DNA from 4 places in the Microbacterium sp. NFH-22A-Y genome. Region 1 is predicted to be linked to each of the others. Evidence: predicted binding sites of a transcription regulator. Region 1 holds the regulator's gene; each other region holds the start of a gene.
What was found. Region 1 encodes LexA, which represses DNA repair genes until DNA is damaged. Its sites were predicted from a motif close to TCGAACANNTGTTCGA; they were not measured.
Positions count from the first base shown of each region.

Region 1 (5,877 bases):
TCGCGCCGGGGGAGCACGTCACCGGATTCGGTGAACGCTACGACGCGCTCGATCACCGCGGGGCGCAGTTGGACGCCGTCGTGTTCGAGCAGTACAAGAGCCAGGGGGCGCACCGGCGCACCTACCTGCCCATGCCGTTCGCGCACGTCGTGGGCGGCGCCGGCTGGGGGCTGCACGTGCGCACGTCGCGTCGCGTGTGGTTCGACATCGGAGAGCAGGTCTCCGATCGCCTGGTGATCGAGGCCGACGTGGATGCCGCCTCCGGCGCGCCGGCCGCACTCTCGCTCGCCCTGTACACGGGCGATCCCACGACCGTGCTCGACGCCTTCCTCGCGGAGACCGGACGCCCCCGCGTCCTTCCGGACTGGGTGTTCGGGCTGTGGGCCAGTGGCAACGAGTGGAACACGCAGGCCGAGGTGGAGCGCCAGATGGCGCTCCACCGTGAGCACGACATCCCCGTGCGCAACGTGGTGATCGAGGCATGGAGCGACGAGAAGAGCTTCACGATCTTCCGCGACGCGCAGTACGCGGTGCGCGAGGACGGCGGCCCGATGCGCTTGGCCGACTTCACCTTCCCCGCTGACGGCGCCTGGCCCGACCCGAAGGGCATGGTCGACGCGCTGCATGCGCACGACGTGCGTGTGCACCTGTGGCAGATCCCGCTGCTCAAGCTCCGCCCGCATCCCACCGGCCAGGCGGCCGCGGACGCGCGCGCCGCGCTCGCTGAGGGCGTCGTCATCCGGGAGAGCGCTCCGGACGGGACGCTGCGGCCGTACCGCAACCGCGGGTGGTGGTTCCCGCTCTCGCTCATGCCCGACCTCACCGACGAGCGTGCCGCCGCGTGGTGGACCGAGAAGCGCCGCTACCTCGTGGAGGAGGTCGGCATCGACGGCTTCAAGACCGACGGCGGCGAGCACGCGTGGGGCGAGGATCTCGTCTACCTCGACGGCTCGTCCGGCGACGTCGCCAACAACCGCTTCCCCGTGGCGTACGCCGCCGCGTACGGTCGGCTGCTGGAGTCGGCGGGCAAGGCTCCCGTCACCTTCAGTCGCGCCGGCTTCACCGGCTCACCCGCGCACGGGGCGTACTGGGCGGGAGACGAGAACTCCACGTGGGAGGCGTTCCGCTGGTCGATGTTCGCGGGGCTCTCCGCGGCATCCTGCGGGATCGTCTACTGGGGCTGGGACATCGCGGGCTTTTCCGGTCCCATCCCCGACGCGGAACTGTACGTGCGGGCGATGGCGGCGAGCGTGTTCGTGCCGATCATGCAGTACCACTCCGAGTTCAACCACCACCGGCTGCCCTCCAACGACCGCACGCCGTGGAACATCGCCGAGCGGACGGGCGACGAGGCGGTGATCCCCGAGGTGCGCGCGCTCGTCCGGCTGCGCGAGCGCCTCGTGCCGTACCTCGCCGAGGCGGCGGCGCGCGCCGTCTCCTCGTCGGTGCCGATGATGCGCCCCCTGTACTTCGACCACCCGACCGATGCGGCCGTGTGGCGGCATCCGCTGCAGTGGATGCTGGGCAGCGACCTGCTCGTCGCCCCCGTGCTCGAGCCCGGGGCGCGGGAGTGGCCGGTGTACCTGCCGTCCGGATCGTGGGTCGAGGCGCGCACCGGCGCGGCGCTGACCGGCGGACGCGTGGTCACCGTCGACGTGTCGGCGCGGGACGCCGTCCCGGTGTTCGTCCGCGCCGAGGCGTGGGTCGCCTTGGCGCCGGTCCTCGCACCGGAGCGGGAGCCGCACCGCGACGAGGACTGAGGCCGTCTCTCACGCGGTGGGCTCGTCGGCGGCTGCCTCGTCCGTGCGGTGAGCCCACCGGTGGGCCACGCGGCGGCGCAGCGCCACGGCGCGCTGCGAGGCGCCGGCGAGCCAGCCCGCTCCGACGAGGACGAGGGCCACGATGAGCACCACCACGGCCGTGCCCACGGCGCCGGCGAGGAGCCGGTCGTAGATCGCGAGCGCCGCGGCGGAGGAGAAGTCCGCCTGCGTCGCGGAGGACGCCACCCACGGGCGGCCGACCCCCGCGGCGATCAGCAGGATCGCCGACCCGATCCCCGCGGCGATGCCCGCCCGGGCGAGAGCGGCGGCGCGGCGTCGCGCGAGCACGACCCCGCCGATGAACAGCACGGCCGTGACCACCGGCATCCACCCGCCGAGAGCGACGCCGAAGGCGTAGCCCGTCCGGATCGCCGAAAGGGTGTCACCCGAACCGATGATCACGACGTGGTCGACTTCGGGGATGAACGGAGCCAGCGGAGCGCCCTGCGCGACGAGGCGCTCTTCGACGGCCGCGACGATCGCGCCGATCTGGATGCCGAGGCCGTCGGCCGTCTGCACGACGACGCCGCCGCCGTCGGAGGTCGCCGCGACGGTCAGCGCCCGATGGGAGCGGCGGACGACCTGCTCCCAGACGGTGCTGAACGCGTCCGAGCGCACGGCGTCGGCCACGGCGACGTGCACGAGCTGCTGCAGCGCCGTCGCCGCCGGGCCTTCCAGGCGCCGCAGCGCCTGCGCCGCGCGGTCGCCCATGCCGAGGTCGATCAGGCCGTCGATGACCGTGCCGGTCAGCGCCGCCGTGTCGAGCCGCTCATCGATCGCCGTCGTCGATGCCGCGATCACGGCGTCCTGGACCTCGACGGCCTGCGACAGCGGCGCGAGGGTGGCCGTGAACGCGTCCTCGTCCACGAGCTGCGTCCGCGCCCATCCGCTGACGATCGACAGGGGCAGCAGGACCGCCGCGACGACGATCACCGCCGTCGACGCCACCCCGCGCGCGGTGGCCATCCTCAGACGGCGCGCAGAACCGCGACGACGCGGCCGAGCACCACGGCGTCGTCGCCGAGGATCGGTTCGAACGCGGAGTTGCGGGGGAGCAGCCACGTGTGGCCGTCGCGCTGGCGGAAGGTTTTGACGGTGGCCTCGCCGTCGAGCATCGCCGCCACGATCTCGCCGTTGTCCGCCGTCGGCTGCGAGCGCACCACGACCCAGTCGCCGTCGCAGATGGCGGCGTCGATCATCGACTCGCCGCTGACCTTGAGCATGAACAGGTCGCCCTTGCCCACGAGCTGTCGCGGCAGCGGGAAGATCTCCTCGACCTGCTGATCGGCGGTGATCGGCACGCCGGCGGCGATGCGGCCCACGAGCGGCACGAGGGCGGCATCGCCGAGGGCGGGCGCGAGGTCGGCGGGGTTCTCCGCGGCCGCGCCGGGCAGGTCGATGAGCACCTCCATCGCGCGGGTCTTGCCCGCGTCGCGGCGCAGGTAGCCGCTGAGCTCCAGCTGGTTGAGCTGATGGGTCACGCTCGACAGCGACTTCAGTCCGACGGCATCGCCGATCTCGCGCATGCTCGGCGGGTAGCCGTGGCGGGCGATGGAGGTCTGGATCACCTCGAGGATCTTCAGCTGCTTGTCGCTGAGGCTCTTCCGCCTGCGTGTCTGAGGCTTCTCGGCCATGTCGCGCGCTCCTTCGATCGCGTCCCCCCGAAGGCGTGGCCTTCGAATGTCGGAGGTAGGTGATGGGGTCGTCTTGTCGAAACCGTATCCGGTTTTCGCAGCCTCGACCGGCACGCGCCCGCGTGTCGCCTTCGATTCATCTGCGAGAACCATGTGCTTGACACCCGAACACCATCGAAGATACATTCGGAAGAGAGATTCGCATCCGGCCCTCCCGGCCGAGGATCGGATGCGAATCTCTCGACACCCGGAGACACCCGTCCTGAGGAGGAACCCATGACCACGATCGACATCCTCGGCGCCTCGCCCCGCGGCCGTCTCGTCGCGGCGACCCCGATGACGACTGTCCGCGCGACGAACGCCCGCACGACGAACGCCCCGACGCGACTGCGTCTCACGGCACGGGGTCGGCGGGTCCTCGCGCTGCTCGCCTCCGTGCCCGCGGTGATCGCCCTCAGCATCGCGATCCTGTCCGGTGGTGGCGCGCTCGCCTCGAACGAGAACGGCTCCGGGGTCTCCTTCGCCCACGTCACGGTGCAGCCCGGTGACACGCTCTGGTCGATCGCGCACGCCGTCGCGCCCGATGCCGATCCGCGCGACGTGGTCGACGCGATCATGCGGCTGAACGCGCTGCCGTCGGGAAGCCTCGACATCGGCCAGAGCGTCGCGATCCCGGCGGAGTACAGCGCCGGGCGCTGATGCTCCCGGCGCCGGGAGCCCTCTCGGGGCGCCGCGCCGTGCAGTGCGCCGTCTACGATGTTCAGGGTGAGCGTCCGACTCGATGACCTTCCCCTCCGCGACGATCTGCGCGGGCTGACACCCTACGGGGCGCCCCAGGCGCCGCTGCCGGTGGCGCTGAACGTCAACGAGAACACCCACCCGGTGCCGGAGGACGTCGCCGACGACATCCTCGACAGCGTCGCGCGCGCGCTGCGCGAGGTGAACCGGTACCCCGACCGGGAGTTCACGGCTCTGCGCGAGGGATTCGCGGAGTATCTGGGTCACGGCCTGTCGGCGGCTCAGATCTGGGCCGCCAACGGGTCGAACGAGGTCCTCCAGCACCTGCTGCAGGCCTTCGGAGGTCCGGGACGCACCGCCTTCGGCTTCGCTCCCACCTACTCGATGTACCCGCTGCTGACGCGGGCGACGGGGGCGACCTACGCGCACGGCACCCGGGGCGTCGACTACACCCTCGCCCCGGAGGACGCCGCCGCCCAGATCGAGCGCGCCCAGCCGGACATCGTCTTCCTCTGCGCGCCGAACAACCCGACCGGCACCCCGCTCGGCCTCGACGTCATCGAGGCGGTGTACGACGCGGCGCCCGGCATCGTGATCGTCGACGAGGCGTACCAGGAGTTCGCGCCGCGCGATTCGCGCTCGGCGCTCACGCTCCTGCCCGATCGTCCGCGTCTGGTGGTGTCGCGCACCATGAGCAAGGCCTTCGCGTTCGCGGGTGCCCGTGTCGGCTATCTCGCCGCCGACCCCGCCGTGATCGACGCCCTGCGCCTGGTGCGCCTCCCGTACCACCTCAGCGCGCTCACCCAGGCCGCCGCGACCGCGGCGCTGCGGCACGCGCCCGCGATGCTCGCGATGGTCGACGACATCGTCGGTCAGCGCGACCGCATCTCGGCGACCCTCGACGCGCTCGGCTACCGCCCGTTCGAGAGCTGGACGAACTTCGTCCTCTTCGCGGGCGTGGAGGACCCGGCCGCCACGTGGCAGGCCCTCTACGACCGGGGCGTCCTCATCCGCGACGTCGGCATCCCGCACAGCCTGCGGGTGACGGCCGGCACCGAGGAGGAGTCGACCGCGTTCCTCGACGCGCTCGCCTCGCTGGGCCCGGGTGGAGCCACCGCGCGGTAGCACGCGCCGGTAACACGCGGAAGCGGTCGCGCGGGCGCTCGGTAGACTCGGCGCATGAGTACTTCTGCCCCCCGCATCGCCTCCCTCCGGCGCGCGACGAGCGAGTCCACGATCGAGCTCGAGCTCGATCTCGACGGGTCGGGGCAGAGCCGCATCGACACGACGGTCCCGTTCTTCGATCACCTGCTCACCGCGTTCGCGAAGCACTCGCTCACCGATCTGACCGTGCGCGCCTCCGGCGACACCCACATCGACGCCCACCACACCGTCGAGGACACGGCGATCGTGCTCGGCCAGGCGATCCGGCAGGCGCTGGGCGACAAGAGCGGCATCTCGCGCTACGGCGACGCGCTCGTGCCGCTCGACGAGGCGCTCGCGCAGGCCGTCGTGGACATCAGCGGACGGCCCTACCTCGTGCACACGGGGGAGCCCGTCGGCTTCGAGCACCACCTCATCGGCGGCCACTTCACCGGCTCGCTCGTGCGCCACACCTTCGAGGCGCTGGCCTTCAACGCCGGGCTCACAGTGCACGTGACGGTCCTCGGCGGGCGGGACCCCCA
Region 1 is NZ_JACBGF010000004.1:89,692-95,568, forward strand. Features, by position in the region: gene L0965_RS15130 (TIM-barrel domain-containing protein) at 1-1,760, shown strand, start outside; gene L0965_RS15135 (hypothetical protein) at 1,770-2,786, opposite strand; gene lexA (transcriptional repressor LexA) at 2,789-3,454, opposite strand; gene L0965_RS15145 (LysM peptidoglycan-binding domain-containing protein) at 3,731-4,153, shown strand; gene L0965_RS15150 (histidinol-phosphate transaminase) at 4,211-5,317, shown strand; gene hisB (imidazoleglycerol-phosphate dehydratase HisB) at 5,372-5,877, shown strand, end outside.

Region 2 (5,877 bases), on a different contig from region 1:
GTCTCACCCACGGCGGGTGGGACCCCACCGACCCGAAGAACGGCAACGTGCGCATCTACACGCTGGTGCTCGGGTCGCAGACGCTGCACGCCACCGGCTTCGGCATGGGGCTCGTGTTCGACGGCCGCACCGGCACGGGTGACGCGAACCGCGACGAGGCCGTCGTCGTCTACTACGGCGACGGCGCGTCCAGCCAGGGCGACGTGCACGAGGCGATGGTGTTCGCCAACACGTACCGCACGCCCCAGGTCTTCTTCCTGCAGAACAACCACTGGGCCATCTCGGTGCCGGTCGCCACCCAGTCGCGCGCTCCGCTGTACCGCCGCGCCGAGGGCTACGGCATGCCGTCGATCCTCGTCGACGGCAACGACGTGCTCGCCAGCTACGCGGTGTCGCGGCTCGCGCTCGACGAGGCGCGCGCCGGCGACGGTCCCCGCGCGATCGAGGCGATGACCTACCGCATGGGCGCCCACACCACGAGCGATGACCCCACCAAGTACCGCACCTCCGACGAGGAGCAGTCGTGGGCCCGCCGCGACCCGATCGCGCGGATGCGCGCGTACCTCGAGGGCCGGGGGGCCGCGGCATCCTTCTTCGAAGACGTGGATGCCGCCGCCCAGGCCTACGCCGACGACGTGCGGGTGCGCACCAACGCCCTGGGCACGATCGAGCCGGACTCGATGTTCGCCCACGTCTACAGTGAGGACCACCCCCTGATGGTGGAGCAGCGGCGCTGGCTCGCCGCCTACGAGGCATCGCTGGAGGGAGGCGTCTGATGGTCGAGTCCATGCCCCTGGCCAAGGCCCTCAGTGCGGGCCTGCGCGCCGCGATGGCCGCCGACGACCACGTCCTGCTGATGGGCGAGGACATCGGTCGTCTCGGCGGCGTGTTCCGCGTCACCGAGGGCCTGCAGGCCGAGTTCGGCGACCGGCGCGTGCTCGACACGCCGCTGGCGGAGTCGGGCATCGTCGGCACGGCGATCGGTCTCGCGATGGCGGGTTTCCGGCCGATCGTGGAGATCCAGTTCGACGGCTTCGTCTTCCCCGCGTTCGACCAGATCACGACACAGCTCGCGAAGCTGACGAACCGGCACGAGGGCGCGCTGCAGATGCCCGTCGTCATCCGCATCCCCTACGGCGGCCACATCGGCGCGGTCGAGCACCACCAGGAGAGCCCGGAGGCGTACTTCACGCACACGGCGGGCCTGCGGGTCGTGTCGCCGTCGACGGCGAACGACGCGTACTGGATGATCCAGGATGCCGTGCGCTCCCCCGACCCGGTGATCTTCCTCGAGCCCAAGGCGAAGTACTGGATGAAGGGCGACGTCGACGTCGACGAGCGGCCGCTGCCGTTGCACGCCTCGCGCCTCGTGCGCCGCGGCACCGACGTCACGCTCGTCGGCCACGGCGCGATGGTGACGACGCTCCTGCAGGCCGCCGCGCTCGCCGAGAGCGAGGGCACGTCGTGCGAGGTGATCGACCTGCGCTCGCTGTCGCCGATCGACTACGGCCCCATCCTCGACTCGGTGCGCCGCACGGGCCGCATGGTCTACGCGCAGGAGGCACCGGGATTCACCTCGGTCGGCTCTGAGGTCGCGGCGACCGTCATGGAGCGCGCGTTCTTCGCGCTCGAGGCGCCCGTGCTGCGCGTGTCGGGCTTCGACGTGCCGTTCCCGCCCGCCAAGCTCGAGGGCACGTACCTCCCGGATGCCGACCGCATCCTCGAGGCCGTGGACCGCGCCCTCGCCTACTGAACGTCCGCCGCGAAGGAGAACCACGACATGAGCGAGCAGATCTTCCACCTGCCGGACGTCGGTGAAGGACTCACCGAGGCCGAGATCGTGCAGTGGCGCGTCGCGCCCGGTGACGCCGTCGAGGTCAACGACGTGCTGGTCGAGATCGAGACCGCGAAGTCGCTCGTCGAGCTGCCCTCGCCGTTCTCCGGCACCGTGGGCGAGCTGCTCGCGCCCGAGGGGCAGACCGTCACGGTCGGCGCGGCGATCATCACCATCGCCGGCGACGCGGGGGATGCCGCGGCATCCGCTCCCGCCCCGGCCGAGCAGGCCGCGGCATCCGACGACGACGGCGGTGCGGTGCTCGTCGGCTACGGCACGGGCGCCGGGGCCACCTCCCGCCGTAAGCGCCCCGCCGAGCGGGGCGAGACGGTGCGGGCGTCGGTCGGCGTGGTCGCCAAGCCGCCGGTGCGAAAGCTCGCGCGCGACCTCGGGGTCACGCTGTCGGAGGTCACCCCGACCGGTCCCGCCGGGGAGGTCACCCGCGACGACGTCGTGCGCCACGCGGAGCAGGCGAGCGTCTTCCGCAACATCGCGACGCCGGTCGCTCCCGCCGAGCGCGAGCAGACGATCCCGGTCTCCGCGCCGGCGCCCGCCGCTCCGCCCGTGGGCGAGCGTGAGGAGGCGATCCCGGTCAAGGGCGTGCGCAAGGCCACGGCATCCGGCATGGTGCGCTCCGCCTACACGGCGCCCCACGTCTCGGTGTGGACCGATGTCGACGCGACCCGCACGATGGAGCTCGTCAAGCGGCTGAAGGCCTCGCCCGACTTCGCCGACATCAAGGTGTCGCCGCTGCTGATCATGGCGCGCGCCGTGATCTGGGCGGTCCGGCGCACGCCCCTGATCGGCGCCGCGTGGATCGACAAGGAGGACGGCTCCGCCGAGATCCGCGTGCGCAACTACGTCAACCTCGGCATCGCCGCCGCGACGCCCCGCGGCCTGCTCGTGCCGAACATCAAGGACGCGCAGGACCTCAACCTCCGCGAGCTCGCGAAGGCGCTCGAGAAGCTGACGCTGACCGCTCGTGAGGGCAAGACGACCCCGGCCGACCAGCAGGGCGGCACGATCACGATCACGAACATCGGTGTGTTCGGGATGGATGCCGGGACCCCGATCATCAACCCGGGGGAGTCCGGCATCGTCGCGATGGGCACGATCCGCCAGAAGCCGTGGGTCGTCGACGGCGAGGTGCGTCCGCGGTTCGTGACGACGGTCTCGGGCTCGTTCGATCACCGCGTCATCGACGGCGACGGCATGAGCCGGTTCATCGCCGATGTCGCGTCGATCCTCGAGGAGCCCGCGCTGCTGCTGGACTGATCGAGCGGGCCGGCTGCACCACAATGAAGGCATGCTGAGCGTCTTCGTCGCCGCGCTCGCGGCGCTCGTCCCGATCACCAACCCGATCGGCGCGGTCGCCGCCTACGCGGGGCTGGCGGCGCATCTCGACGAGGCGGACCGCCGCCGGCAGTCGTGGCTCACGGGTGTGTACGTCGCGGTGATCCTGACCGTCTTCGCCCTTCTCGGCACGCTGATCCTCGAGTTCTTCGGCATCTCGCTCGGGGCGCTGCAGATCGCGGGCGGCCTGGTCGTGATGCACGCCGGGTTCGGCATGGTCGTGCCGCGCGCTCTGGGGGCGGGGGCCTCGGATGCCGAGAAGGAGCACGCCGCGACGAAGACGGACATCAGCTTCTCGCCCATGGCGCTGCCGCTCATCGCCGGCCCGGGCGCGATCGGCGTCGTCGTCGGTCTCGCGGCGCGCAATCCCGGCATCCTGGACCGCGTCGCGATCGTCGCGGCCGTGCTCGTCATCGCCGCCGCGATCGCGGTGCTGCTGCGCTACGGGACGCCCCTCACCGAGAAGCTCGGTGCGACGGGCGTCGGCGCCATCACGCGCGTGATGGGCTTCCTCATCCTCGCGATCGGCGTGGAGATCCTCGTGCACGGTCTCGCGGCGGCGCTTCCGGGCCTCGCGTGAGCGGACCGTTTCGATGTCGCTCTTGCGTGTTTCGAATGTTTGTTCTATAGTGGGGTGAAGAAACCCCGCGCGTGCCCACCTTCTGTTGCGGGTCCTGTCCTCCGGTTGTGGCCGGGTCAGGGGTGATGATGCACGCGCTGTCGAGTACACGTGAGGGTGATACGACCTGGCCCGGGTTGGATGCCGTGGTGGCCGGTGTCGTGGATGCGCGGCGGTGTGTGGCTCGGGCGCAGGCCGCGGAGGCGCAGTTGCTGGCCGCGGCAGTGGATGTGGTCGCGGAACGTGCCGCGGTGCTGAGGCAGGAGGCGCAGCAACAGGGGCGGTCGGTGAAGTCGTCGGACGCGGATCTGCCGTTGCGGGAGGTCGCGTTGGAGCTCGCGATGGCGTTGCGGGTGTCGGATCGGGGTGTGCAACGGCGGATGTCGGAGGCGTACCTGCTGACGACCCTGTTCCCGCGGACGTTTGAGGTGTGGGCGGGCGGGGAGATCGATGCGGGTCATGCGTGGGCGATCAGCCGCACGGGCACGCTTCTTACCTCTGAAGCGGACCGGGCGCGGTACGAGACCCTCGCCCTGGAGGCGGCCCGGTCGGAGTCGCCAGCGCGGATGAGCGCGGCGGCGAAGGCGATCGCCGCGACCATCGACCCAGCCGCCTTCACCGAGGCCGCGCAGCGCGCGTACGACGAGAGATCCGTGCGCTTGTTCGCCTTGGAGGATGGGATGGCCCGGCTGATCGCGGATCTTCCCGCCCCGCTCGCCCACGCCATCCACGACACCCTGACCGCCCGGGGCCGGGCGATCCTCGATCAGACCGACGAGGACAGCGACGGTGAGGCGGATGTCACCGACGCGGATGCCTTCGCCGATGTCGACACCGATGTCGACACCGATGTGAACACGCGCGTCGCGCGGGGCACGAGTGGCGGCCCGTGTGGCGAGACGCTCATCACGGGCCCCGCCCGCCCCACCGACGCGACCTGCACGACCACGCGCACGGCCACGACCGCCGTGAAGGACACCCGTACGCTGGCGCAGGTGCGTGCGGACATCCTCACCGACCTGCTCCTGACCGCCACTGCCTCCACCCGAGCCACCGGTGCCGGAGTGGAAGCGGTGACGGCGCAGATCCAGGTGACGGTCCCCGCCCTGACCCTCGCCGGCGACCCGAACAGCGGCCCGCCCCTGCTCACCGGGTACGGGCCCATCGACCCGACGACCGCCCGCCGCCTCGCCGGGCTCGCCCCCGGCTGGGATCGGGTGTTCACCGACCCGACCACAGGCATCCCCATCGCCGTCGACCGGTACCGACCCAGCGCGGAAATCCGCCGCTACCTGGCTGCACGGGATGAACGCTGCCGCACCCCCGGCTGCACCCGCCCCGCCCACCGGTGCGACCGCGACCACACCACCGCAGCCGCAGACGGCGGCCCCACAGCACCTGACAACCTCGCCCACCTCTGCCGCCGCCACCACACCGTCAAGCACCACACCGCCTGGCGGGTCCGACACCTCGGCCACGGCACCCTCCAATGGACCTCACCCACCGGACGACACTACGAAGACCGCCCACCCAGCCTCGTCAGATTCGTCCCCACCACCGCCAGACCGAACGACCCGCCCCCCTTCTGAGCGGCGAGGGCCTTCCCGATGTGCACGACCGCGATTGACATCACGCACGCGGGCGCGCCGGCGGACGGCGGCGTCACCGCGCATCCCGACTCTCCGTCCGGCGTCAGCGCGGACGCGAGACCGTGCGAAAGCCCGCGTTGCCCATCGACGAGTCCGGCGTGTTCTGCGAGCGCGCCGAGTTCCGGTAGCGGTTGCAGTACGAGACGTGGCACAGATAGCTCCCGCCGCGCAGGACGCGGGAGGTGCCGGTCGCAGGCCCCCGCGGGTCGACCCGCGGAGAGCGCGCGTAGTAGTCGGGGTCGAACCAGTCTGCGCACCACTCCCAGACGTTGCCCACGGGCTGCCACAGGCCGTAGCCGTTGGGGGCGAACGAGCGCACCGGGGCGGTCGTGAGATAGCCGTCGTCCATCGTGTTCACGCGGGGGAACTCGCCCTGCCAGATGTTCACGGGCCAACCGTCGGTCCCGGGTTCGCGCTCCCCC
Region 2 is NZ_JACBGF010000001.1:170,586-176,462, forward strand. Features, by position in the region: gene L0965_RS00790 (thiamine pyrophosphate-dependent enzyme) at 1-776, shown strand, start outside; gene L0965_RS00795 (alpha-ketoacid dehydrogenase subunit beta) at 776-1,753, shown strand; gene L0965_RS00800 (dihydrolipoamide acetyltransferase family protein) at 1,781-3,109, shown strand; gene L0965_RS00805 (MarC family protein) at 3,141-3,767, shown strand; gene L0965_RS00810 (HNH endonuclease signature motif containing protein) at 3,875-5,395, shown strand; gene L0965_RS00815 (formylglycine-generating enzyme family protein) at 5,499-5,877, opposite strand, start outside.
Region 2: the regulator LexA is predicted to act here: its motif matches at 3,799-3,814, upstream of L0965_RS00810 (HNH endonuclease signature motif containing protein).

Region 3 (5,877 bases), on a different contig from region 1:
CTCATCTCCCACCGCCGCAGTGCACGCGAGATCGCCGACCGCGTGGTCGCCGTCACCGGCGCCGAGGTCACCCGCGCCGCCGCCCCCGCCGACTCCGCCGTTCCCGCCGTCTCCGCCGAGGAGGTGACGAGGTGACCACGACGACCGACGTGCTCCGGCGCGCGATGCCGTCGCTGCGACGGTTCTGGCCGGGCGCGGCCGCCGGCTTCCTGTCCGAGGCTTCCGCGGTCGCACTCCTCGCCTGCAGCGCGTGGCTGATCGTCCGCGCCAGCGAGCAGCCCCCCGTGATGTACCTGTCGGCCGCCGTCGTCGGCGTGCGGGCGTTCGCCCTCAGCCGCGCGGCCTTCCGCTACACCGAACGGCTCGCGAGCCACGATGCGGCCCTGCGCCAGCTCGCGGTCACGCGCACCGATCTCGTGCGACGGCTGATCCCGCTGGCCCCGGACGGCCTCACCCGCACCCGCCGCGGGTCGGTGCTGGGCGCGCTCGTCGACGACGTCGACGAGCTGCAGAACCTGCCGCTGCGGGTGGTGCTGCCACTCGTGTCGTCGGCGGCCGTCGCCCTGGGCGCCGTCGTGCTCGTCGCGCTCGTGTGGTGGCCGGCCGCGCTCACCCTCTTGACCTGCCTGGTCGTCGCGGCGCTCGTCGCGGTCGGCTGGGGATGGCTCGCCGGCTCGCGGGCCGAGCGGTCGATCGCCCCGCTGCGGGCCCGGCTCGCCGACGCCGTCCTCGACCATCTCGCGAGCCTCGACGTGCTGACCGCGTACGGCGCGGCCGGGCGCAGCGCGGCACGGATCGCCGCCGCCGACGCGGAGCTGCGCCGCGCGGTCACCCGCCGCGCCGGCGCGCAGGCGGGCTCGACGGCTCTCGTGTCGGTGCTGGCCGGTGCCGCGTCGCTGCTCGCCGTGCTCGCGACGGTGGGCGCCGTCGGAGACGGCACGATCACCGGTCCCGCCTTCGCGGTCGTCGTGCTCGTGCCGATGGCCGTGTTCGAGGTCTTCACCGCCGTTCCCGCGGCGGCATCCGCCTGGCGTCAGGTGCGCGCGGCGGCCGCACGCATCGCCGAGGCGGTGCCCGACACGGTGCCGGCCGGCATCCCGGTCGCCACCGTCCCGGCGGTCGGCACGGGCCCCGATCTGGGCGACGGCATCGTGCTCCACGGCGTGTCGGCGCGCTGGCCGGCGGCGCGGGAGGACGCGCTGCACGACCTCGACCTGTCGATCGCCCCGGGCGAGCGCGTGCTCGTGGTGGGCTCCAGCGGCGCGGGCAAGACGACCGTGGCGCACGTGCTGGTCCGCTTCCTCGACACCGTGCGCGGGCGCTACACGATCGGCGGCGTCGACGTCGCCGATCTCGATCCGGACGACGTACGGGAGACGGTCGGACTGTGCGAACAGCAGCCGATGCTCTTCGACGAGGACATCCGGCAGAACCTTCTCTTCGCCCACGACACCGCGACGGATGCCGAGCTGGAGGCCGTGCTGGAGCGGGTCGGTCTGGGCGACTGGCTGCACGAGCGCGGCGGACTGGACGCGCGCGTCGGGGAGCGCGGCGCGCTCGTGTCGGGAGGGCAGGCCCAGCGCATCGCCCTGGCGCGGGCGCTGCTGCACGGCTTCCCCGTCCTGGTGCTCGACGAGCCCACCGCCGGTGTCGACGTCGACGCCTCGGATGCGCTGCTCACCGACCTGCTGTCGGCCGTCGATCCCGATCGGGCCGTCGTGCTGATCTCGCACGTCGAGGTGCCGGCCGGACTCGTCGACCGCACGGTGCGCCTCGCCGGAGGTCGCATCGAGGCCTGACCCGGGCGCGCCGGATGCGGCTCAGCCGCCGATCGCGTTCATCCCGCGATGCGGCTGCAGGAACGACGGATCGTCGATCGCGTGGCCGGGGAGCTTGCCCGCGACGCAGTCGTGCAGCACGGCGTCGATCGCGGCGTCGTCGGAGCCGGCCGCGCGCAGCACGGGCAGCAGGTCGTACTCGTCGTTCGAGAACAGGCAGTTGCGCAGCTGCCCGTCGGCGGTCAGCCGCAGCCGGTCGCACGCGCCGCAGAAGGGGGCCGTGACCGAGGCGATGACGCCGACCGTCGCGGGACCGCCGTCGAGGAGGAAGCGCTCCGCGGGCGCTCCGCCCCGCCCGGGGATCGGATCGAGGGTCCACCGGGCGGCGAGAGCGGCGAGGATCTCGTCGCGGGTGACCATCTGCGAGCGGTCCCACGTGTGCCCGGCATCCAAGGGCATCTGCTCGATGAAGCGCATCTCGGCGCCGTGGTCGAGCGCGAAGGCGACCAGGTCGGCGAGCTCGTCCTCGTTCACGCCGCGCATGGCGACGGCGTTGAGCTTGAGCGGCCGCAGACCCGAGGCCGCGGCGGCGGCGATCCCCGCGCGCACCTCGTCCAGCCGGTCCCGCCGGGTGAGCTCGCGGAACCGCTCGCGGTCGAGCGTGTCGATCGAGATGTTGAGCCGCTGCAGTCCCGCCGCGACGAGGTCGGGCAGCACCTCCCCCAGCCGGATGCCGTTGGTCGTCAGGGCGATCTCGACGGGGCCGCTCGGACCCTCGATCGCCGCAAGGCGCCGCACGACGTCGACGATGTCGGCGCGCAGGAGCGGCTCGCCACCGGTGAGGCGGAACGTCGTGATCCCGGATGCCGCGGCCACCGCGGCCACGCGGACGATCTCGTCGGTGGAGAGGATGCTGGTGCGCGCGAGCCACTCGTTGCCCTGCTCGGGCATGCAGTAGGTGCAGCGGAGCGAGCAGCGGTCGGTGAGTGAGATGCGCAGGTCACGGTGCACCCGGCCGAAGCGGTCGACGAGCGGGGCGCCGGGCGCTGCCGGCGACGTCGACCGGGGCGCGGAAACGGCGCCGTCCTGTCGCGCGGCGTGCGTCGTTGCGCGCAGCGTGAGCGGGACGGCGACCATGCTCCGAGGCTACCCGCCCGATGGACGGCGCGGGCCGAGGGGAATGTTCTCTTGCGCTCTTCGAAGCTTTGTTCTATTATGGAGGGAAGAAACCCCGCGCGTGCCCACCTTCTGTTGCGGGTCCTGTCCTCCGGTCGTGGCCGGGTCAGGGGTGATGATGCACGCGCAGACGAGGACCCGTGAGGGTGATGCGATCTGGCCCGGGTTGGATGCCGTGGTGACCGGTGTCGTGGATGCGCGGCGTCGGGCCGCTGCCGCGCAGGCCGCGGAGGCGCGGTTTCTGGCCGATGCCGTGGGACTGGTCGCGGAGCGGACGGCGTTGCTGAGGCAGGAGGCGCAGCAGCGGGGTGGGTCGGTGCGGTCGTCGGATGCGGATCTGCCGTTGCGGGAAGTCGCGTTGGAGCTCGCGATGGCGCTCCGGGTGTCGGATCGGGGTGTGCAACGCCGGATGTCGGAGGCATACCTGCTGACGACCCTGTTCCCGCGGACGTTTGAGGTGTGGGCGGGCGGGGAGATCGATGCCGCTCATGCGTGGGCGATCAGCCGCACCGGCACGATGTTGACGGCCGAGGAGGACCGGTCACGGTACGAGACCCTCGCCCTGGAGGCGGCCCGTTCGGAGTCGCCTGCGCGGATGAGCGCGGCGGCGAAGGCGATCGCCGCGACCATCGACCCGGCCGCCTTCACCGAGGCCGCGCAGCGCGCGTATGACGAACGCTCCGTCCGGTTGTTCCCCTTGGAGGACGGGATGGCTCGGCTGATCGCGGATCTTCCCGCACCGCTCGCACACGCGATCCACGACACCCTGACCGCCCGGGGCCGGGCGATCCTCGACCAGCCCGACGAGGACATCGACGGCGCCGCGGATGCCACCGACGCAGATGCCTTCGGCGGTATCGACACCGATGTGAACACGCGCGTCGCCCGGGGCACGAGTGGCGGCCCGTGTGGCGAGACGCTCATCACCGGCCCCGCTCGCGCCACCGACGTGACCTGCACGACCACGCCCACGCCCACGGCCACGACCACGACCACCACCACTGCAGTGAAGGACTCCCGTACGTTGGCGCAGGTGCGTGCGGACATCCTCACCGACCTGCTCCTGACCGCCACTGCCTCCACCCGAGCCACCGGGGCCGGTATCGAGACGGTGACGGCGCAGATCCAGGTGACGATCCCCGCCCTCACCCTCGCCGGTGACCCCGACGGAGGCCCGGCCCTCCTCACCGGGTACGGGCCCATCGACCCGGGGCTTGCCCGACGCCTGGCCGCCCTGGCCCCCGGGTGGGATCGGGTGTTCACCGACCCGACCACCGGCATCCCCGTCGCCGTCGACCGGTACCGACCCAGTGCCGAGCTGCGCCGCTTCCTCGCCGCACGGGATGAACGCTGCCGCACCCCCGGCTGCACCCGCCCCGCGCACCGGTGCGACCGCGACCACACCACCGCAGCCGCAGAAGGCGGCCCCACCGCCCCCGACAACCTCGCCCACCTGTGCCGCCGCCACCACACCGTCAAACACCACACCGCCTGGCAGGTCCGACACCTCGGCCACGGAACCCTCCAATGGACCTCACCCACCGGACGCCACTACGAAGACCACCCACCCAGCCGCGTCCGATTCGTGCCGCACACCGAGGACCCACCACCGTTCTGAGCACCACGCACGGGCAGCGTCACCGGGCAGCGACCCGCACGTCGGTCGCGACGATCGACAGGCGCACCTCGTCACCCTCGGCGACGTCCGCGGCGGCGAACTCGGCGATCGCGAGCTCGCAGACGACGGCGGGCTCGCGGGTGTGCAGGCGGACACCCGCGGCGGTCGCCTCGATCCGCACCACCCTGGCGCTCCAGCGGATGCCGGATGCCGAGGCGCCCACGGCCTCCGCGTCAGCCGAATCCCTCTCCCCAGCCCCCCGCGCGGACCGCACCCGGACCGCGCCGGTCAGGATCAGCGCCACGGCGTCGCCGTCGGAGAGGCCGGGCGCGGGAAGGCGCACCGCACCGGCCGTCCACACCCCCGCCTGCACCCGACCCGGCACGCGGTTGACCCCGCCGAGCGCCGCGACGAAGTCCGTCGCGGGCGTCGTGAGCACCTCGCGGGCGGGTCCCTGCTGCGACACCCGGCCGTCCTCGATCACGACGAGGCGGTCGGCGAGGGTGACGGCATCCACGACGTCATGCGTCACGAACAGCGTCGTCGTGCCGGAAGCGCGCAGATGCGCGGCGAGCACACGGCGGATATCGGCGACCGTCACCGGGTCGAGCGCGGTGAAGGGCTCGTCGAGCAGGAGCAGCCGCGGCGCGGTCGCGAGGGCGCGGGCGAGGGCCACCCGCTGCTGCTGGCCGCCGGAGAGCTCCGCGGGCCGGCGGTGGCCGACACCCGGAAGCCCGACGTTCTCGAGCCAGCGCTGCGCCTGCGCGCGGCGCGCGACCCGGGCAGCCGCCCTCCCGGCATCGTCGGAGACGCGCAGCCCGAACGCGACGTTGTCGCGCGCGGACAGATGCGGGAACAGGCGCGGATCCTGGCCGAGCAGCACGACACCCCGCCGCTGCGGCGCCACCTGCACCGCGGGCGACGAGACGACCTCACCTCCGACACGCACCTCCCCGGCGCTCGCGCGCATCAGTCCCGACACGACATCCAGCAGCGTCGACTTGCCCGCGCCGCTCGGTCCCATGACGGCGACGATCTCCCCCGCGGCCGCGGAGATCGCGACATCCAGCACGAACGCGTCGCGGCGCACGACGACGTGCGCGTCGAGCGCGGCCACGGTCACCGCCCCGCCCCCGGCATCGGCCGCCAGGCACGGACGAGAAGCAGCACGCCCACCGCCGTCACCAGCAGCAGCAACGACAGGGCGACGGCGGTGCCCTGCGAGACACCCGCCCCGTTGAAGGCGGTGTAGATCGCGAGCGGCATCGTCTGCGTCACGCCCGGCGCGTTGCCCGCGAACAGCGC
Region 3 is NZ_JACBGF010000001.1:883,152-889,028, reverse strand. Features, by position in the region: gene cydD (thiol reductant ABC exporter subunit CydD) at 1-135, shown strand, start outside; gene cydC (thiol reductant ABC exporter subunit CydC) at 132-1,799, shown strand; gene moaA (GTP 3',8-cyclase MoaA) at 1,821-2,915, opposite strand; gene L0965_RS04230 (HNH endonuclease signature motif containing protein) at 3,052-4,572, shown strand; gene L0965_RS04225 (sulfate/molybdate ABC transporter ATP-binding protein) at 4,592-5,689, opposite strand; gene L0965_RS04220 (ABC transporter permease) at 5,692-5,877, opposite strand, start outside.
Region 3: the regulator LexA is predicted to act here: its motif matches at 2,976-2,991, upstream of L0965_RS04230 (HNH endonuclease signature motif containing protein).

Region 4 (5,877 bases), on a different contig from region 1:
GCGGACCCGTGGCCGGGCCGAGAATGAGCACGACGTCGGCGGAACTCGCCGTCCCCTGGGCGGGAAACACGTAGACGGGCAAGCCGGCGACGGCGAACACGAGCGGAAGGCCCAGGATCGCGGCGATCGCGACCTTCCATCGGGTCCGGAGTCTCATGAGCGAAATCTCTCAACACGGTAGGGCGGAGCAAGGATAGAAGGCGCGTCGCGGTCGGTCGGGACCGGTCAGTGCGCCGTCTCGCCCGGTGCGAGTGCGGCTCGGGCAGTCTTCGCCAGGATCACGAAGTCGCCCAGCAGCGTCCAGTTCTCGACGTACGACAGGTCCAGACGGACCGTGTCCTCCCAGGAGAGGCTGGAGCGACCGCTCACCTGCCACAGTCCCGTGATCCCCGGCTTGACGAGGAACCGGCGGTGCACGTGAGTGGCGTATTGCTCCACCTCGCTGGGCAGCGGCGGCCGGGGCCCCACCAGTGACATCGAGCCACCGATCACGTTGAACAGTTGCGGCAACTCGTCGAGGCTGTACTTTCGCATGATCCGACCGATGGGGGTGACCCGCGGGTCGTTCTTCATCTTGAACATGACTTCGTTGCCGGAGTCGACGCCTTGCTCCTGACGCTCGTTCCACAGCTGCTCCAGCAGCTCCTCGGCGTTGGTGACCATCGAGCGGAACTTGAGCATGGTGAACTCACGGCCGCCGCGTCCGATGCGTGTCTGGCGGAACAGGACCGGTCCCTCCGACGACAGACGGATGCTCATGGCCAAGAAGGCCAGCACCGGGCTCAGCACGATCACTCCGAGCGTGCTGGCGACGAGGTCGACGGTCCGCTTGAGGAACAGCTGCCCCTTGCTGAAGCGCGGTGTCTCGACGTGGATCAGCGGAAGTCCCGCGACGGGACGTGTGTGCAGTCGCGGACCGGCGATGTCCACGATGCTCGGGGCGAGGACGAGGTGCTGCTTCCCGGCCTGAAGGTTCCACGAGATCTGCTTGACCTTGTCCGGCGGCAGTTCATCGGTGCTCGTCACGGCCACCGTGTCCGCGCGCGTGAGTTCCATCGCGCGTTCGACGGCGTTCACGCTGCCCATCACCGGGATCGAGGTCCCCGGCACGACATCGGCGATCTTGCCGGACGGGGTGCAGGCTCCGACGACGTGGTAGCCGGCGCTGGGTGTGCGCAGCAACTCCCGAGCGATCTGTGCGACGGACGCCTCCGAGCCCACGAGCAGCACCCGCGCCGAGAAGTCCCCGTTGCGCCGCTTCATGATGAGCCACTGGCGCCACAGCCACCGCATCCAGAGGAGGACGACGACGCCGATGGGAAGGCTCAGGACGAGGAAGCCGCGCGCGACATCGACCTTGGCCAGGAACGCGATGATGGCGATCACGCCGAAGAGCCGCACGCTCGCATCGACGACTCGAAGGTACTCGTTCGATCCCGAGCCGAGGACGCGGATGCTGCGCGAATCGCTCCACGAGAGGGCGCCCATCCACACGACGATGAGGAGCACCGAGAATCCCCAGTAGGAGACATCCGTGATGCGGGAGTCGTCGCGGATCGCCAGCTGCGCGTTGCCGAAGCCGAACCACGCGATCTGGGTACCGAAGACGACCCAGGTGAGGACGAGGAAGTCGCTGACGACGAGTCGGCGCTGGAAGCGACGACGCCAGTCGTTGAAAGGTGGGGCAGCGGGACGCATGGTGCTGGTGGCCTGAGCCGACGCACCGGTCGGGACAGAGGTGATGAGACCGCTGTCCGTGCGGGGTGCTGTCGAGTCGTGAGGCGACTCCGTCGTCGCATCGACCTGAATACCGGTCGACACTTCGGCGCCCTCCTTCTGTTCCTCTGGTCCTGGGCCCCCCGGCTCTCGGGAGATTATCAGCCGAATGTGTCAGGCGTGTGACGCCTGCCAGCTCGGTTACTCCCGGTGACACCTGAGCGTAGGGGCCAAGGGAGGCCGGCTCATCATCCTTTTGGTGAAAACTTGGTGACTCAGGTGACTCAGATGAGAGCGGTACCGACGACGACGAGGGCGAGGTACGTCACGTTGTAGACCACGTGGGTGAGCACCGCAGCCCAGATACGGCCCGTCAGGAGCACGACGAGCGCGCACGTGGCACCGACGGCGAAGAGTTGGATGCCGTCGCTCAGCGTCAAGACGCCGGCGGTCGCATGCAGCAGCACGAAACCGCCCGCCGACACCAGCAGCGCCGTCATTCCGGCGGCGACACCACCCACGCCGCGTCGCAGCAGCTGGTAGACCGCCACGAGCACGACCGTCCGGAAGAAGAACTCCTCCACCACGGGCGCGATCACCCCCGCGGGGAGGGCGTCGGTGAGCCACCATCCGGACGGCAGTGATCCGTCGAGGCTCACGGCGGAGGGGAAGGACGCGGCATCCGCGCCGCTCACCCATCCCTGCATCATGCGCAGTGCGATCCCCAGCCCGAGGCCCCACAGCAGATCGGTCGGCCGGAAGCGCAGGAGCCCGGCAGGCCGGCCGCGCAGGAAGGCGAAGGCGATCGCAGCACCGAGTCCCGCCCACAGCACGACGGTCGACGCGAGCGGTGCCCACGGCGCCGCGATGCGACTGACCGCCCCTCCGCCGACCACCCCGATCCCGACGCCGATCAGCGCCGCCGACAGCACCGTCAGGTCCCACCGCCGCACGGCACGGCCGCCCTCGCGCCAGTCGGTGCGCTTGCGGCGCCGGCGCGGCCGATGGGCGGCATCCGGGGTCGACGCGGGCGTGGCCCGTTCCGCTTCGCTGCGCTCGCTCGACGGCCGGGACGCGTCGGCGGGAGCGGGATGTTCCGGCGCGCCGGACTCCCCCCTCGGCCGGGGGTAAGGCGAAGCGGGGTCGCTAAGCTGATCGGGCACGTGGCCAAACTACCGGTCGCGCAGCGAGCCACACACTCCCCCCGCTCCTCCCGACACCGGAAGTCACCGTGCTCGAGATCCTCACCGTGTGCACCGGCAACATCTGCCGCTCCCCTCTGGCCGCGCAGCTGCTGGCGCTCCGCCTCGCCGACCTGGACGTGTCCGTCACCAGCGCGGGCACACGCGCACGCGAGGGGATGCCGATGACACCGGAGGCCGCCGATCTCGCCGCCGCCCGCGGCGTCGGCCCCGCGCTCACCGCGGCGCACGGCGCCCGCTACCTCACGCCGGCTCACGTGCACGGCGCCGATCTCGTGCTGGCGATGGCGCGCGACCACCGCCGCGAGATCGTCGAACTCGATCCGTCGCGCACGCGCAGCGCCTTCACCGCACGGGAGTTCGCGCGGCTCGCGGGCGACGTCACCGACGAGGAGCTGCGGACGGCCGCGGCCGGCGCGGGCGATGCGGCCGGTCCGCGGGAGCGGTTCGCGGCGGCGCTCGCCCTGATCGCCGGCCGTCGCGGGATCACTCTGCCCCCGGCATCCCCCGATGAGGACGACGTCGTCGACCCGTACGGGCGCTCCGCGGCGACGTACGAACGCTCCGCGGCGGAGCTCGAGCCCGGACTCGCCGCCGTCGAGCGCGTGGTGCGGATCGCGCTGACCGGTCGTTGAGCGAGCGCAGCAAGTCGAACCACCCCACCCCCACCCATCCGGTCGTTGAGCGAGCGCAGCAAGTCGAAACACCCACCCACCCCCGGTCGTTGAGCGAGCGCAGCGAGTCGAACCACCCACCCCCATCCGGTCGTTGAGCGAGCGCAGCGAGTCGAAACGCCCACCCCACCCATCCGGTCGTTGAGCGAGCGCAGCGAGTCGAAACGCCTGTGGATAACTCACTCCAGTGTCGTATCTATGTTCTAATGTCGAAGGCATGGAGAACCGACTCGATGGCATCGCCGCAGCGCTCGACGCGCTGACGGCCGCCGGTGGTGGCCGGGCTCCGGAGGCGCTCTCACCGGGCGAGCTCATCGAGGTGAACCGCATCTTCGGTCAGCTCATGCGACAGGTGGATGCCGCGTTCGCTCCCGTCGCCGCGGAGATCGCCCGGCAGTCGCGACCGCAGCTGGGCGGCGACTCCCTCGCGAAGCGGCAAGGCTTCCGGTCTCCGGTCGCGCTGATCCAGGCGACCACCGGCACGAGCGTCGGCGAGGCGATCAGGCTGGTGCAGGTCGGCGAGGCCACGCCGTCGCGGGCGACGTTCGGCGGCGACGAGCGGCCGGCGGCGCATCCGCATGTGGCGGCGGCGGTCGCGGCGGGCACGCTGGGTATGACGGCGGCATCCGCGATCATCGGGCTGCTCGATCGGCTGGCACTGCGGGTCGACCCAGACCGTCGAGACGCGGCCGAGCAGGACTTGTGCGAACGGGCACCGGGGCTCCGCGCCGACGAGCTGTCGCGGCTGCTCGCGCGGGCCGAGGCGCAACTCGATCCCGACGGCATCGCCGCCGCACACGAGGAGCACCGGTCGCAGCGTGCCTTGCGCGTCCAGGAGCGCGACGGGATGCTGCATCTGACCGGTGTGTTCGACGTGGCCAGCGGTGCGCCCATCAAGACCGCGCTCGATGCGATGGTGACGCGGGTTCTCCAGCAGAACGAGCATCGCGATGACGCGGCGCGAGACGAGCGCACGTTGCCACAGATGCGCGCCGACGCTCTCCACGAGCTGTGCGCGCACGCTCTCGGATGCGATCGGGTGCCGACTGCGGCGACGACGACCGTCGTGGTGCGGATGACCCTCGACGAGCTCGAGTCGGGGCGAGGATTGGCGAGCATCGACGGGTTCGATGCCGCGCTGCCCGCGGCCGAGGTGCGGCGGCTGGCGGCGGATCTGCAGGTCATTCCGTGCGTGCTCGGCGGCGACAGCGAGATCCTCGATTGGGGACGCGCGCGGCGACTGTTCTCCTCGGCGCAGAAGCTGGCTCTCGCCGAACGGGACGGCGGCTGCGCCTTCTGCGGGGCGCCCCCGCCGTGGACGCACGGTCATCACCTCTCCTGGTGGGATCGAGATACCGGACCGACCGACATCGACAACGGCGTGCTGCTGTGCACCGGATGCCACCATCGCGTGCACGACGACGGTTGGGAGATCCGCATCGACGGCCGCGGCACGGCGGCCGGCGTCTGGTTCGTGCCGCCGCCCTGGATCGATGCGGACCGCACGCCACGGCTCGGCGGGAACGCGCGGTATGCACTGCGGGGGTGAGTCCGGGTGCGAACGACCCACCCGCGCGGCATCGTGCTGTTGCCACCTGGACACCGGCACGAAACATGGCCTATGGCAGACTGAGTCCGATCGTCCGGCCTCCACCCCCTCTTGGCCGGCAGCGCATCTTCGAGAGGCACCATGGAGCTCAGCGACTACATCCGCATCCTCCGCAAGAACTGGCTCGTGGTCGTTGTCCTGACCCTCCTCGGGCTCGGGGCTGCCGCGGGGTACTCTCTCACGCGCACGCCGATCTACGACTCGGCGAGCACCGTGTTCGTGTCGACGCAGGCCGGGAGCACGGTGGCCGAGCTGCAGCAGGGCTCTTCGTTCGCCCAGGCGCGCATCAACACGTATGTCGGCCTGACGACCACTCCCGTCGTCCTGAACCCCGTGATCGCGGACCTGGGGCTCGCGACGACCGCCGAGAGCTTGGCGCGGGACGTCAAGGCGACCGCCGCCCTCAACTCGACGCTGATCACGATCACCGTCTCCAAGCCCGATCCGGTCGAGGCGGCGCGCATCGCCAACGCCGTCGCCGCCAGCCTCGCGTCCGCGGTGCCGCAACTGGAGCCGGAGGGAAGCAACGGCGCCAGCGCGATCCGTCTGAGCCGCGTCAGCGACGCCCAGCCGGCGCTGAAGCCGTCGAGCCCCAACGTCCCGCTGAATCTCGCCCTCGGCACGCTCGTCGGTCTCGCGCTCGGCATCGGTGTCGCCGTCCTGCGCACGACGCTCG
Region 4 is NZ_JACBGF010000002.1:611,931-617,807, reverse strand. Features, by position in the region: gene L0965_RS08755 (hypothetical protein) at 1-157, opposite strand, end outside; gene L0965_RS08750 (sugar transferase) at 226-1,698, opposite strand; gene L0965_RS16745 (CPBP family intramembrane glutamic endopeptidase) at 2,001-2,879, opposite strand; gene L0965_RS08740 (low molecular weight phosphatase family protein) at 2,948-3,553, shown strand; gene L0965_RS08735 (HNH endonuclease signature motif containing protein) at 3,810-5,141, shown strand; gene L0965_RS08730 (polysaccharide biosynthesis tyrosine autokinase) at 5,283-5,877, shown strand, end outside.
Region 4: the regulator LexA is predicted to act here: its motif matches at 3,783-3,798, upstream of L0965_RS08735 (HNH endonuclease signature motif containing protein).